DNA from 2 places in the Streptomyces sp. NPDC030820 genome. Region 1 is predicted to be linked to the other one. Evidence: riboswitches for the same ligand, from Rfam matches in the RefSeq annotation. Region 1 holds a riboswitch; the other holds the start of a gene.
What was found. A riboswitch is a leader RNA that binds a small molecule or an ion and turns the genes downstream of it on or off. The one in region 1 is predicted to bind cyclic di-AMP.

Region 1 (7,224 bases):
GACAGTCCTCGCCCTTCAGGAACCGCTGGCAGCGCACACCGCCCGTGGCCCGGCCCTTGCGCGGGTACTGGTCGAACGGGGTCAGCTTGGCGGTCGTCTGCACCGAGTCGTCCAGCGTGCCGCGCGAGCCCGCGACCGTGAACACCACCGCGTCGGCCGCCGGGTCGACGGCCGTGAAGGAGATGACCTTCGCGCCCTCGGAGAGCTTGATGCCCGCCATACCGCCGGCCGGACGGCCCTGCGGGCGCACGATGGACGCCTGGAAGCGCAGCAGCTGCGCGTCGTCCGTGATGAAGACCAGGTCCTCCTCGCCGGTGCGCAGCTCCACCGCGCCGACGATCCGGTCGCCCTCCTTCAGCGTGATGACCTCCAACTCCTCCTTGTTGGAGGGGTAGTCGGGCACCACGCGCTTGACGACGCCCTGCTCGGTGCCGAGCGCCAGGCCCGGGGACGACTCGTCGAGCGTGGTCAGGCAGACCACCGTCTCGTCGTCCTCCAGGGAGACGAACTCCGCCAGCGGCGCGCCTCCGGAGAGGTTCGGCGCGGTCGCCGTCTCCGGCAGCTGGGGCAGGTCGACCACGTTGATCCGCAGCAGCCGGCCCGCCGAGGTCACCGCGCCGATCTCGCCCCGCGCGGTCGCCGGGACCGCCGAGACGATCACGTCGTGCTTGACGCGCTTCGCGCCCGCGTGCTCCGGGAACGGCTCCGCCGTCGCCGTACGGGCCAGCAGCCCCGTCGAGGACAGCAGCACCCGGCAAGGGTCGTCGGCCACCTGCAGCGGCACCGCGGCCACCGGGGCGCTCGCGGACTCCAGCAGGACCGTACGCCGGTCGGTGCCGAACTTCTTGGCCACGGCGGCCAGTTCGGCCGAGACCAGCTTGCGCAGCTCCGCGTCGGAGTCCAGGATCCGGGTCAGCTCCGCGATCTCCGCGGTGAGTTTGTCCTTCTCCGTCTCCAGCTCGATGCGGTCGTACTTGGTGAGCCGGCGCAGCGGCGTGTCGAGGATGTACTGCGTCTGGACCTCGCTCAGCGAGAAGCGCCGCATCAGGCGCTCCTTGGCCTGCGCGGAGTTCTCGCTGGACCGGATCAGCCGGATGACCTCGTCGATGTCGACCAGCGCGGTCAGCAGGCCTTCGACCAGGTGCAGCCGGTCCCGCTTCTTGCCGCGGCGGAACTCGCTGCGGCGCCGGACCACGTCGAAGCGGTGGTCGAGGTAGACCTCCAGCAGCTCCTTCAGGCCCAGGGTGAGCGGCTGGCCGTCCACCAGCGCGACGTTGTTGATGCCGAAGGACTCCTCCATCGGGGTCAGCTTGTACAGCTGCTCCAGGATCGCCTCCGGCACGAAGCCGTTCTTGACCTCGATGACCAGGCGCAGGCCGTGCTCGCGGTCGGTGAGGTCCTTGACGTCGGCGATGCCCTGGACCTTCTTGCTGTTGACCAGGTCCTTGATCTTCGCGATGACCTTCTCCGGGCCGACCGCGAAGGGCAGTTCCGTGATGACCAGGCCCTTGCGGCGGGCGGTCACCGTCTCGACCGAGACCGTCGCGCGCATCTTGAAGGTGCCGCGGCCCGTCGCGTACGCGTCCCGGATGCCGTCCAGGCCGACGATCCGGCCGCCGGTGGGCAGGTCCGGGCCCGGGACGTGCTTCATGAGCGCGTCCAGGTCCGCGTTCGGGTGCCTGATCAGGTGGCGGGCGGCCGCGATGACCTCGCGCAGGTTGTGCGGCGGCATGTTCGTCGCCATGCCGACCGCGATGCCCGAGGAGCCGTTGACCAGCAGGTTCGGGAAGGCGGCGGGCAGCGCCACCGGCTCCCGCTCCTGGCCGTCGTAGTTCGGCGCGAAGTCGACCGTGTCCTCGTCGATCGACTCGGTCATCAGGCTGGTCGCCTCGGCCTGCCGGCACTCCGTGTACCGCATGGCGGCCGGCGGGTCGTCGTTGCCCAGCGAGCCGAAGTTGCCGTGGCCGTCGACCAGCGGCACGCGCATGGAGAACGGCTGGGCCATGCGCACCAGGGCGTCGTAGATCGACGCGTCGCCGTGCGGGTGCAGCTTGCCCATGACCTCGCCGACGACACGCGCGCACTTCACATAGCCGCGGTCGGGGCGCAGGCCCATCTCGTTCATCTGGTACACGATCCGGCGGTGCACCGGCTTGAGGCCGTCACGGGCGTCCGGCAGGGCGCGCGAGTAGATGACCGAGTACGCGTACTCGAGGTAGGAGCCACGCATCTCGTCCACGACGTCGATGTCGAGGATCTTCTCCTCGTAGGAATCGTCGGGCGGCGGGGTCTTCGTGCTGCGGCGGGCCATCGCTGCCGGCTCCTTGCTACTGAAGCGTTTGATGGATCTGACGCGGACCATTGTGGACCGCGGCACTGACAACCCGGGCCATGGCCCGGTCTTCCATGGTCCGCCCGGCACCGCAAGGCACACCGGACCGGCACCGCACAGTGCCCGCCGGCCGTCCTGCGGGCACGCGAGTCGCAGGCTACGCGATCCGCTGTGGGCGTACGTCCCGCGGGAACTTCGCCGAGGCCCCGCGCGGTTTGCATACAGTGGCAGGAACGGCAGGAAAACCGCGGTTTTCACAACCGCCTCCGCTCGCGAAGGGATGTACATGCCCATGGGTCACACGACCACAGCCGAGGCAGGCTCCGGGGGCCTGACAGCGACCGAGCACCGCCTGGCCAACGGTCTGCGCGTGGTGCTCTCCGAGGACCACCTGACCCCGGTGGCGGCGGTCTGCCTCTGGTACGACGTCGGCTCCCGCCACGAAGTCAAGGGGCGCACCGGCCTGGCTCACCTTTTCGAGCACCTGATGTTCCAGGGCTCGGCGCAGGTCAAGGGCAACGGTCACTTCGAGCTGGTGCAGGGCGCCGGCGGCTCGCTCAACGGCACCACCAGCTTCGAGCGCACCAACTACTTCGAGACCATGCCCGCCCACCAGCTGGAGCTCGCCCTCTGGCTGGAGGCCGACCGCATGGGCTCGCTGCTGGCCGCCCTGGACGACGAGTCCATGGAGAACCAGCGGGACGTCGTCAAGAACGAGCGCCGCCAGCGCTACGACAACGTGCCCTACGGCACCGCCTTCGAGAAGCTGACCGCCCTGTCGTACCCGGAGGGCCACCCCTACCACCACACGCCGATCGGCTCGATGGCGGACCTGGACGCGGCCACCCTGGAGGACGCCCGCCAGTTCTTCCGCACCTACTACGCGCCGAACAACGCGGTGCTCTCCGTGGTCGGCGACATCGACCCCAAGCAGACCCTCGCCTGGATCGAGAAGTACTTCGGGTCGATCCCGTCCCACGACGGCAAGCCCGCCCCCCGCGAGGGCTCCCTGCCGGACGTGATCGGCGAGCAGAAGCGCGAGGTCGTCGTCGAGGAGGTACCGGCGCGCGCCCTGATGGCCGCCTACCGCCTGCCGCACGACGGCACGCGCGCGTGCGACGCCGCCGACCTCGCCCTGACCATCCTCGGCGGCGGCGAGTCCTCCCGCCTGTACAACCGGCTGGTCCGCCGCGACCGTACGGCCGTCGCGGCCGGCTTCGGCCTGCTGCGGCTCGCCGGCGCGCCCTCCATGGGCTGGCTGGACGTGAAGGCCTCCGGTGACGTCGAGGTGCCGGTCATCGAGACCGCCATCGACGAGGAGCTGGCCCGGTTCGCCGAGGAGGGCCCCACGCCCGAGGAGATGGAGCGCGCCCAGGCCCAGCTGGAGCGCGAGTGGCTGGACCGGCTGGGCACGGTCGCCGGCCGCGCCGACGAACTGTGCCGGTACGCCGTCCTGTTCGGCGACCCGCAGCTCGCCCTCACCGCCGTCAAGCGCGTCCTGGAGGTGACCGCGCAGGAGGTCCAGGAGGTCGCCCAGGCCCGTCTGCGCCCCGACAACCGCGCGGTCCTGGTCTATGAACCGAAGTCCCCGGAGAAGGCCCCGGACGCCGACGTTCCCGAGGACCCGGAGCAGGAAGCCACCGTAGAGGCCGGTAACGAGAACGAGGAGACGGCCAAGTGACCGAGCTCGCCACCATGGACTTCCACCCCCAGCCGCAGGCCGGCGAGGCCAAGCCCTGGGCCTTCCCGGCCCCCGAGCGCACCGCGCTCGACAACGGCCTGACCGTGCTGCGCTGCCACCGCCCCGGCCAGCAGGTCGTCGCCGTCGAGGTGCTGCTGGACGCGCCCCTGGACGCCGAGCCCGCCGGCCTGGACGGCGTCGCCACGATCATGGCGCGGGCCTTCTCCGAGGGCACCGACAAGCACTCCGCCGAGGAGTTCGCCGCCGAGCTGGAGCGCGCGGGCGCCACGCTGGACTCGCACGCCGACCACCCCGGCGTCCGGCTCAGCCTGGAGGTCCCGGCCTCGCGCCTGGCCAAGGGCCTCGGCCTGCTCGCCGACGCGCTGCGCGCGCCCGCCTTCGCCGACAGCGAGGTGGAGCGGCTGGTCCGCAACCGCCTGGACGAGATCCCGCACGAGCTGGCCAACCCCTCCCGCCGGGCCGCCAAGGAGCTCTCCAAGGAGCTGTTCCCGGCGGTCTCGCGCATGTCGCGCCCGCGCCAGGGCACCGAGGAGACCGTCGAGAAGATCGACGCCGCCGCCGTACGCGCCTTCTACGGCCGGCACGTACGCCCCGCCACGGCCACCGCGGTGGTGGTCGGCGACCTCACCGGAGTCGACCTGGACGCGCTGCTCGCCGACACCCTGGGCGCCTGGACCGGCACCCCGGGCGAGCCGCGGCCCGTGCCGCCGGTGACCGCCGACGACACCGGGCGCGTGGTCATCGTGGACCGGCCCGGCGCCGTGCAGACGCAGCTGCTCATCGGCCGCGTCGGCCCCGACCGGCACGACCGGGTGTGGCCCGCCCAGGTGCTCGGCACCTACTGCCTCGGCGGCACCCTCACCTCCCGCCTGGACCGCGTCCTGCGCGAGGAGAAGGGCTACACCTACGGTGTGCGCTCCTTCGGCCAGGTCCTCCGGTCCGCGCCGGACGGCACGGGCGCCTCGATGCTCGCCATCAGCGGCTCCGTGGACACCCCCAACACCGGCCCCGCGCTGGAGGACCTGTGGAAGGTGCTGGGCACCCTCGCGGCGGACGGCCTGACCGACGCCGAGCGGGACGTGGCCGTGCAGAACCTCGTCGGGGTGGCGCCGCTGAAGTACGAGACCGCGGCGGCCGTCGCGAGCACGCTGGCCGACCAGGTCGAGCAGCACCTGCCCGACGACTTCCAGGCGACGCTCTATCAGCAGCTCGCGGCGACGGGCACGGTGGAGGCCACGGCGGCCGTCGTGAACGCCTTCCCGGTGGACCGTCTGGTGACCGTCCTCGTCGGTGACGCCTCGCAGATCAAGGCACCGGTGGAGGCGCTCGGCATCGGTGAAGTGACAGTCGTGGCGGCCGAGTAACCGCACGCGCGCGTGGGGCCCTGTCGGTCTACGGACCGTCAGGGCCCCTGCCGTTTTCGCTCCCTTACGGGATGCCCGATTTGAGGTGGAGGTTGCCTGTCTGCCCTGTGGGATGCGCTACAAAAGCCCGGATCCGTTTGGGGTTCGAAAGCCGGCTTACGTAGCGTCACCCGGGCTGTTCGTCGTAGGCAGTGCGCCGCACCCGCGGCACCGGACAGCAATCGCCGAGTCCCCGTACGGCGCGAGCCAGGGGAGCCGGGGACCCACGCAGTCCCTGGGGTGAATCGGGCGCCCGCGCGAGCGCGAGGGGGCCCGTAGGAGACCTTCCTGCTCCGAACCCGTCAGCTAACCCGGTAGGCGAGAGGGAAGGAAAGGACCAGCCACTCCATGGCGTTCATGTGCGCCACCGGGAAGCACCGCAAGCCCGGCCGGGTCAAGCGCACCACCGCTCAGGCGGCGGGCATCGCGGCCCTCACCACCACCGGTGCCATCGGCACCCTCGCCGCCTCCCCGGCGCTCGCCGCCGAGAACACCGTGGGGCAGACCGGCCTCACACCGGTCCTCACCCTGAGCGACGACGTGGCCGAGCACATCGCCGCGCAGGCCGCCGCGCAGAAGCAGGCCGCCGAGCAGAAGGCGGCCGAGGAGGCCGCGGCGAAGAAGGCGAAGGAGGAGCGCGAGGCCAGGGCCCGCGCCGCCCGGGAGGCCGAGCGCAAGCGCCTGCTGAACACCTTCGTCGCCCCGATCGCGAACTCCTACGTCTCCACCGGCTACAAGGCGAGCAGCTCCCTGTGGTCCTCCGGCTCGCACACCGGCATCGACTTCCACGCGGCGAGCGGCACCCCGGTCCACGCGGTCGGCTCCGGCACCGTCGTCTCCACCGGCTGGGGCGGCGCGTACGGCAACCAGATCGTGATCAAGATGGCCGACGGCATGTACACCCAGTACGGCCACCTGTCGTCCATCGGCGTCTCGGTGGGCCAGCAGGTCACCCCGGGCCAGCAGATCGGCCTGTCCGGCGCGACCGGCAACACCACCGGCCCGCACCTGCACTTCGAGGCCCGTACGACCCCCGACTACGGCTCGGACGTCGACCCCGTCGCCTACCTCCGCAAGCACGGCGTGACCGTCTGACGCCCCTTCGCGCGACCTGCGAAGCCCCGGCTCACCGAGCCGGGGCTTTCGTCGTTTTTTCACGGGCGCCACCCGATCCGCTGACCAAAAAATATCCATGGATTCCGGCCCGCCGTCGGAAATTCCGGCTCATTGGAATAGAGTCACGGAACACGCGTCCATCGTCGACGTTTCACGGGGATTAAGGCGGAGGTCGGTCATGCGTATTCCGGCGCACTCGGTGTGCACGGCCATCCGGGACGACATCGTCGCGGGTGTCTACGAGCGCGGCGGCCGGCTGACCGAGGAAGTCCTGGCCCGCCGCTACGGCGTCTCGCGCGTCCCCGTCCGCGAGGCCCTGCGGACCCTGGAGGCCGAGGGCTTCGTGGTGACCCGCCGGCACGCGGGCGCGTGCGTGGCCGAGCCGACCGAGCAGGAGGCCGCCGATCTGCTGGAGATGCGCCTGCTGCTGGAGCCGCTCGGTGCCGCCAGGGCCGCCCAGCGGCGCACCGAGGCTCATCTGAAGGTGCTGCGCGGCCTGGTCAGGCTGGGCCAGGAGCGGGCTCGCAGGGGCAACAGCGACGATCTGCGCTCGCTGGGCGGCTGGTTCCACGAGACGCTCGCCCAGGCCTGTGGCAGCCCCTCGCTGACCGCGATGCTCAGCCAGCTGCGGCACAAGATCGCCTGGATGTACGCGGTGGAGGCGCCGCCGA
Region 2 (7,224 bases), on a different contig from region 1:
GACGCAAGGGGAAGGCGGGGGCCGACTTCGTCGTACGGGAGCGGGAGCTGCTGGACGAGCTGTGGCAGCGGAGGGAAGTGGCTCGGCCGGCGCTGGAGTACGCCGCCCGGGCAACGGTTCCGTTGCCTGTGTACTGGGCGCCGATGCCTGCGGCGGCCGGGCCGGGTTACGGGTATCCGCCGGTGCAGATGCCTCCGGCGGCCGGGCCGGGTTACGGGTATCCGCCCGTACAGATGCCTCCGGCAGCCGGGCCGGGTTACGGGTATCCGGCGGTGCCGTATTCCGTGTACAACCCGTATCGGTCGTAGCCGGTCGGGTTGCGGAGGGTTCGGCACCGCCGGACCGCGCCGCCCTGGCAGAGCGCCGTTGCGGCGGGGGGAAACAGGCGGAGCCTGTCACTGATGGAGCACTAGGCCGACGCCTGCGTCAGCTGTGCCACTTCCTCGTCCGTCAGCTTCAGGTCCACCACGCCCAGCAGGTCCGGGAGCTGGTCCACCGTGCGGGCCGAGGCGATCGGGGCGGTGATCGTCGGCTGGACCGCGAGCCAGGCGAGGGCGACCGTGGCGACGGGGGCGTCGTGGGCGGCGGCCATCTCGTCGAGCGCCGAGAGGACCTTCTGGCCGCGCTCCGACTCCGCGTACTCCTGGGCGCGGCCCGCGCGGGCGCTGTCGACCTTGGTGCCGGGGCGGTACTTGCCGGTCAGGAAGCCCGCGGCAAGGGAGAAGTAGGGCACGGAGGACAGGCCCTCCTTGGCGGCCAGGTCCTGCAGCGGGCCCTCGTAGGTGTCGCGGGAGACGAGGTTGTAGTGGGGCTGGAGGGCGACATAGCGGGCCAGGCCCTCGCGGTCGGAGAAGTCGAGCGAGGCCTTCAGGCGCTCGGGGCTGATGTTGGAGGCGGCGATGTGGCGGACCTTGCCCGCCTTCACCAGCTCGTCCAGCGCGCCGATGATCTCCTCGACCGGGATCTCGGGCTTGTCGAAGTGGGTGTAGTAGAGGTCGATGTAGTCGGTGTCCAGGCGGCGCAGGGACGCGTCCGCGGCGGCCTTGATGTTGGCGGCGGACAGGCCCTGGAACTCGGGGTGCTGGCTGACCTTGGTCGCGATGACGACGCGGTCACGGTTGCCGCGGGACTTGACCCACTTGCCGATCACCGTCTCGGACTCGCCACCCTTGTGGCTCTCGATCCAGGCCGAGTAGGAGTCGGCGGTGTCGATGAAGTTGCCGCCGGCCGCCGTGTAGGCGTCGAGGACGGCGAAGGAGGTCTCCTCGTCGGCGGTCCAGCCGAAGACGTTGCCGCCGAGGCAGAGCGGGAAGACCTCGAGGCCGGAGGAGCCGAGTGTGCGCAGAGAAGTCATGCTCTGCATCAACACCGGCGACGGATCATCGCATTCCGCCGCCGGTGCAAAGTCCTCCGGACAGACGGCTGTCAGGGGGTGAGGCCCTTCTCGCGCAGCCAGGGCGCCGGGTCGATGGCGGTGGCCTGGCCGTTCGGGTGGACCTCCAGGTGCAGGTGCGGGCCGGTCACGTTGCCGGTGGCGCCGACCCGGCCGATGACCTGGCCGGTGGAGACCTTCTGGCCGACGGAGACGTTGATCGAGGACTGGTGGCAGAACCAGAGCTCGGTGCCGTCGTCGAGGGTCAGGACGGTGCGGTAGCCGTAGGCGCCGGCCCAGCCCGCCTCGGTGACCGTGCCGCTGTGGATGGCCTTGATGAGGGTGCCGGTGGGGGCGGCGAAGTCGAGGCCGGTGTGGTAGCCGGAGGACCACATCGCGCCGGGCTGCCCGAAGGTGCCGGTGATCGTGTACGAGACGACCGGCAGCGTGTACTGCTTGGCCAGCTCGGCGAGCCGCTTGGCCTCGGCCGCCTTCTTGGCGTCGGCCTCCGCCTGCGCCTTGGCGGCAGCGGCCTTGGCGGCGGCCGCCTGCTCCGCCTTGGCGGCCGCGGCCGCGGTCTGCTGATCGGCGGCGGCGATCGCGGCGGCGGTGGCCTTGCTGTCGGCCTGGCCCTTCTGCTGCTCGGCCTGGGCCATGATCCGGTTGCGCAGGGCCTCGCCGGCGTTGCTGCTGTCGGCGCTGTCGGTGCTCACGCCCACCTTGCTGAGGCCGGAGGTGGCCTGGGGAGCGTCGGTGGGGTTGGCACCGAAGATGTGCTCGACGGAGTCCAGGTCCGGCAGGGATATGGAGACCGGCGGCTTGCCGGTGTTCGCGCTGGCCATGCCGCCCGCGCCGACCGCGGCCAGCACGCCGACGCCGAGGACGGTGGAGCTGCGCGCGAAACCGCCGCGCTGTTTGGAGACGCGGTGCCGGCCGCGGAGCGAGGTGACGGAGTCCTCGGTGGGGTTCCACTCCTCCCAGGGCCCCTCCTCGGCGCGGTAGGCGCCGTAGCCGAAGGTCTCCGGCTCGGCTTGCGGGGGCATGAACGGGGCTTCTGGGGCGGGCCGGTTGGACGCCACTCGGGCGTACTCCTTTCCTTCCTCCGCCTACCGGGTTAGCTGACGGGTTCGGAGCAGGAAGGTCTCCTACGCGCGTATACCAACTGCGGCATTCGCGCGATTCACCCCAAGGTGGTGGTTCCCCGGCTCCCTTGCGGGATTCGGCGCGTGCGCACGGAGCCGACTCTTGTGACGGCTGGGACGACCGCGCTGCGTTATCGAACGTTAATAGACGTGACAGCCACTTTCCAAGCCGTTCGGCTTGATCATTAACGTTTCCGGCCGTGGACTTACCGGTCAGGAGCGCTGCAAACCGGGCGAGTTGACCGCCGTACATGAGTGTCGGTGTTTTTGATGGTGTCTCAGATGTTATGCGGAGGGCGGTCGTCCGGTCACTGTCGGTGAAAGTGATCGACCGGCGATCACGGGCCGGCGAGGGGCGCAAGCGGTGTGGCGCCGACCGGATGAGCGTGTGGTGTACAGTAGAGACACAACGACGCGGGGTGGAGCAGCTCGGTAGCTCGCTGGGCTCATAACCCAGAGGTCGCAGGTTCAAATCCTGTCCCCGCTACTGAAGACTCAGGGCCCGGAATCCCAAGGATTCCGGGCCCTGAGTGTGTGACGGGCTCAGCCCAGCAGATGCCCGTTCGGCGCCTTGGCGAGTTCCTCCAGCTCGGGCAGTGCGACGACCTCCGCACCCCCCTTGACCAGCAGCCCCGTACCGTCGGCTCCCGCGACGAACGTGTCCGGCTCCTGCCACGCCGTGACCACCCGCCGTACCCCCGCCCGAAGGATCAGCTCGGCACAGGGCGCGGGCCGCGAGGCACGCCGGGCACAGGGCTCCAGGCTGCTGTACACCGTGGCACCGGCCAACCGGGGATCCGCCGGGTCGACCTTCGCAAGCGCCGCCTCCTCCGCATGGACCACGGGATCCTCGCCCTCCCGGGAGTGACCACGAGCCAGCTCCGTACCGTCCGCCGCGACCACCACCGCGCCGACGCTGAACGCCGTCTCCGAGGGCGGGCACAGCGCGGCGAGTTCACAGGCGGTGCGCAGCCAGTGACGGTCGGCGGCGGTGGCGACCGGGCCGGTGCCGGGGGCGGTGGGCTCGTAGCGCATGAGGACCACGTCCTCGATCCGGCGGGTCTCGGTCAGGCGCAGCCGGCCGGCCTGGTAGCCACCGGGGCCGAACAGGCGGGGCGCGGCCGGGTCGCCGACGAACAGCGGCGCGAGGACGAGCTGGAGCTCGTCGGCGAGACCCAGCTGCAGCAGCTGGGTGTGCACCGTGCCGCCGCCCTCGACCATGAGCCGTCCGACTCCGCGCACGTCGTGCAGGTGGGACAACAGGGCCCGCCAGTCGAGGCGGGGGCCGAGCGGGACGACATCGGCGGTGTCACCGACGCGCCGGACCGCCCGCTCGGCGCCGTGGTCGGTCGTGTAGACGAGCTTGTCGCCGCCGGTGTGCCAGAAGTTGGCGTCGGGGTCGAGGTCGCCGGTGGCGGTGACCGCCACCTTCAGCGGGTACTCCGGCTTGCCCGCCCGGACGCGGGCGGCGCGGCGCTCGGCGGAGTTGACCAGCAGCCGCGGGTTGTCGGCGCGGATCGTGCCGGCGCCGATCAGGATGGCGTCGACGGAGGCCCGTACCGCGTCGACCCGGTCGAAGTCGGCAGGACTGGACAGCAGGAGCCGGTCGGGACCGGTGTCGTCGAGGTAGCCGTCGAGGGAGACGGCGGCGGACAGCAGCACGTACGGGTACGACATCGGCGCGGTCTCCTGCGAGGCGAGGCTTGGTTCAAGCCGAGCTTGGTTCAAGTTTGAAACAAACTTACACTGGCGGCATGACGACCCGCTGGCTCACCCCCGAGGAGCAGCGCGCCTGGCGCGCTTATCTCGCCGCGACGCACCTCCTGGAGGACGCGATCGACCGACAGCTCCAGCAGGACGCCGGCATGCCGCACCTGTTCTACTCCGTGCTGGCCAACCTGTCCGACGCGCCCGACCGGCGGCTGCGGATGACCGACCTCGCCGAGACGCTGAAGATCACGCGCAGTCGGCTGACCTATGCGGTGACCCGCCTCGAACGGGACGGGCTGGTGCGCCGGGAGGACTGCCGCTGGGACAAGCGCAGCAGCATCGCGGTGCTGACGGACGAGGGGATGGCCGTCCTGGAGCGTACGGCACCGGGCCACGTCGAGACCGTGCGCGCCACCCTGTTCGACCGGCTCACGCCGGAGCAGGTGGGGCAGCTGGAGGAGATCTGCACGGGGATCGCACGGGGGCTGCAGGGCGACGGCGCCGAGACCGGGGCGGAGGACGTGCCCTGGCGGCGGCGTTCGTCATGTTCCTCGTCCGACGATTGATTGCTTTAAGTTTGAAGCATGAGGTAGGGTCCCCCGAGTACGCTGCTTCAAATCTGAAGCAACCGCCTCCGGAGGGACCCGCATGCCCGACACCCCCGCCGCCACGCCGCGCGCCCGCGTTCGGGTACCGCTGCGCTTCCACGACGGCTACAGCGTCGACGCCGAACTCGTCACCTTCCACGGCTTGGCGGACGGCCAGGAGCACGTCGCCGTCGTCCTCGGCGACCCCGCCCCCGGCACGGTTCCGCTGGTGCGCCTGCACTCCGAGTGCCTGACCGGCGACGTCTTCGGCTCGGCCCGCTGCGACTGCGGACCCCAGCTGCGCGAGGCGGTCGAGCGCATCGCCGACCGCGGCGGCGTCCTGCTCTACCTCCGCCAGGAGGGCCGCGGCATCGGTCTCTACAACAAGCTCGACGCGTACGCCCTCCAGGACCAGGGCCTCGACACCTACGAGGCGAACGCCGCGCTCGGCCTGCCGGAGGACGCCCGCGACTACACGGCCGCCGCACAGATGCTCGCCGCCCTCGGCATCGGGGAGCTGGACCTGCTGTCCAACAACCCCGACAAGGCCGAGCAGTTGCGCGCGCTGGGCGTCGTGGTCCGGGACCGGGTGCCGACCGGCGTCTTCACCACGGCCCACAACGTCCGCTACCTGCGCGCGAAGGTGGTCCACACCAGCCACACCCTCCCCCTGGCGGACCTGAACGTGGGCTGAACTCGGCGGTGGTGGGGATTGGCAGATTCATTCCACCCTCCGGGCTCCCCTCCATCACCTGACCTGCGGGTTCCGTTCTGACGCATGACGACGCCCGGAACAGATCTGCCCATCACCGCCCTCGCCGACCGCCCGGGAGGGCCAGCGCCGGCAGGGCCGCCAGGCACAGGAGGGTCGCCGCGACGGCGTACGCGGTGCGGAAGCCGGCCGGGTGCATGCCCGCCGTGCCCAGCACCACCGACAGCACGGCCGTGCCGATGGACGCGCCGAGCTGGGAGTTGATGCTCAGCGCGGTGCTCGCCGCGGCGAGCCGCTCTGCGGGCAGGTCCCGGCTCGCGGTGGTCATCGTCGGCATCAGGACCACGCCGGTGCCGACGCCCATCACCATGGCCGGCGCGACTATCCGCCAGGGCGCGACCCCGGGCACCCCCACCTGCCAGGCCGTCAGCGCCATCCCGAGGGCGGCCACCGCGATACCGGCCGGGATCAACCGGCGTGGTGACGCCCGGTCGATCCGTCGCGCCGCGATCTGCATCGTCGTACCGACGGCCAGACCGACCGGCGCGCCCAGCAGTCCGGCCGCCGTGGCGCTCAGGCCCCGCTCCTGCTGCCAGTACAGCGGGCCGAGCAGCATCGAGCCGAAGTAGCCGCAGGTGAACAGGGCGAGCGTGCCGGCACCGGCGGCGAAGGTGCGCTCGCGCAGCAGCCGCAGGTCCAGCAGCGGAGCGGACGTGGTGAGCGCCCGGCGTACGAAGGCCGCCGCGAGGGCCGCACCGGCCAGCATCAGCACGAGCGCGCCGGACGCGGTGAAGTCGCCGCGCTCGCCGCCCCTGGCGAGGCCGTACAGCAGGAGGGCGAGGCCGGGAGAGAGCATGAGCAGGCCGGGGAGGTCCAGCCGGACGGCGGGCCTTTGGGTGCCGGTGGGCCTTCGGGTGCCGGTGGACCCTCGGGTGTCGACGGGCCTTTCGGTGTCGTCGGACCTTTCGGCGTCGGCGAGCCTGCCGGTCTCGGCGGGCCTTTCCGTGCCGGGCGTCGGCGTTCCGGTCCCGGCAGTCCTCCCGGTCCCGGCCGGCCTTTCCGTGCCGGGCATCGGCGTCCCGATCCCGGCAGTCCTCCCGGTCCCGGCCGGCCTTTCCGTGCCCGGCGTCGGCGTTCTGGTCCCGGCGGTCCTCCCGGTCCCGGCGGGCCTTTCCGTGCCGAGCGTCGGCGTCCCGATCCCGGCGGTCCCTCCGGTCCCGGCGGGCCTACCGATCCGGGCAGTCCCTCTGGTCCAGGCAGTCCTACTGCTCCCGGCGATCCTCCCGATCCCGGCGACCCTTCCGATCCCGGACGTCGGCGTTCCGGTCCCGCTCGTCGGCATCCCGGTCCCAGCCGTCGGCATCCCGGTCCCGCTCGGCGGCATCCCGGTCCCAGCCGTCGGCATCCCGGTCCCAGCCGTCGGGGTTCCAGGCGTTGGTGCGTCCCGCGGCAGCAGGCGTAGGGCGAGGGCCAGGGCCAGGGTGCCTGCCGGCAGGTTGACCAGGAAGATCCAGTGCCAGGAGGCGGCGTCGACGAGCCAGCCACCGAGTACCGGCCCGGCGACCGGCCCGATCAGGATGGGCAGCCCCGCCACGGCCATCGCGCGGCCGAGCCGGGACCGGTCGGCTGCGCCCATCACCATGGCCATGCCGACCGGCTGCAACAGCCCGCCGCCGAGCCCCTGCACCGCGCGGAAGGCTA

Region 2: another riboswitch for cyclic di-AMP. It lies ahead of ACZ418_RS15030 (M23 family metallopeptidase); the one in region 1 lies ahead of ACZ418_RS28840 (M23 family metallopeptidase).

Annotation. Positions count from the first base shown of each region.
Region 1 is NZ_JBVIEB010000011.1:120,288-127,511, forward strand. It holds gene ACZ418_RS28825 (DNA gyrase/topoisomerase IV subunit A) at 1-2,311, opposite strand, end outside; gene ACZ418_RS28830 (M16 family metallopeptidase) at 2,619-4,013, shown strand; gene ACZ418_RS28835 (M16 family metallopeptidase) at 4,010-5,398, shown strand; cyclic di-AMP (ydaO/yuaA leader) riboswitch at 5,611-5,773, shown strand; gene ACZ418_RS28840 (M23 family metallopeptidase) at 5,786-6,532, shown strand; gene ACZ418_RS28845 (GntR family transcriptional regulator) at 6,732-7,224, shown strand, end outside.
Region 2 is NZ_JBVIEB010000005.1:19,826-27,049, forward strand. It holds gene ACZ418_RS15020 (PrsW family glutamic-type intramembrane protease) at 1-308, shown strand, start outside; gene ACZ418_RS15025 (aldo/keto reductase) at 410-1,354, opposite strand; gene ACZ418_RS15030 (M23 family metallopeptidase) at 1,426-2,451, opposite strand; cyclic di-AMP (ydaO/yuaA leader) riboswitch at 2,461-2,607, opposite strand; tRNA gene ACZ418_RS15035 (tRNA-Met) at 2,928-3,001, shown strand; gene ACZ418_RS15040 (dihydrofolate reductase family protein) at 3,058-4,191, opposite strand; gene ACZ418_RS15045 (MarR family winged helix-turn-helix transcriptional regulator) at 4,269-4,790, shown strand; gene ACZ418_RS15050 (GTP cyclohydrolase II) at 4,873-5,505, shown strand; gene ACZ418_RS15055 (MFS transporter) at 5,618-7,224, opposite strand, start outside.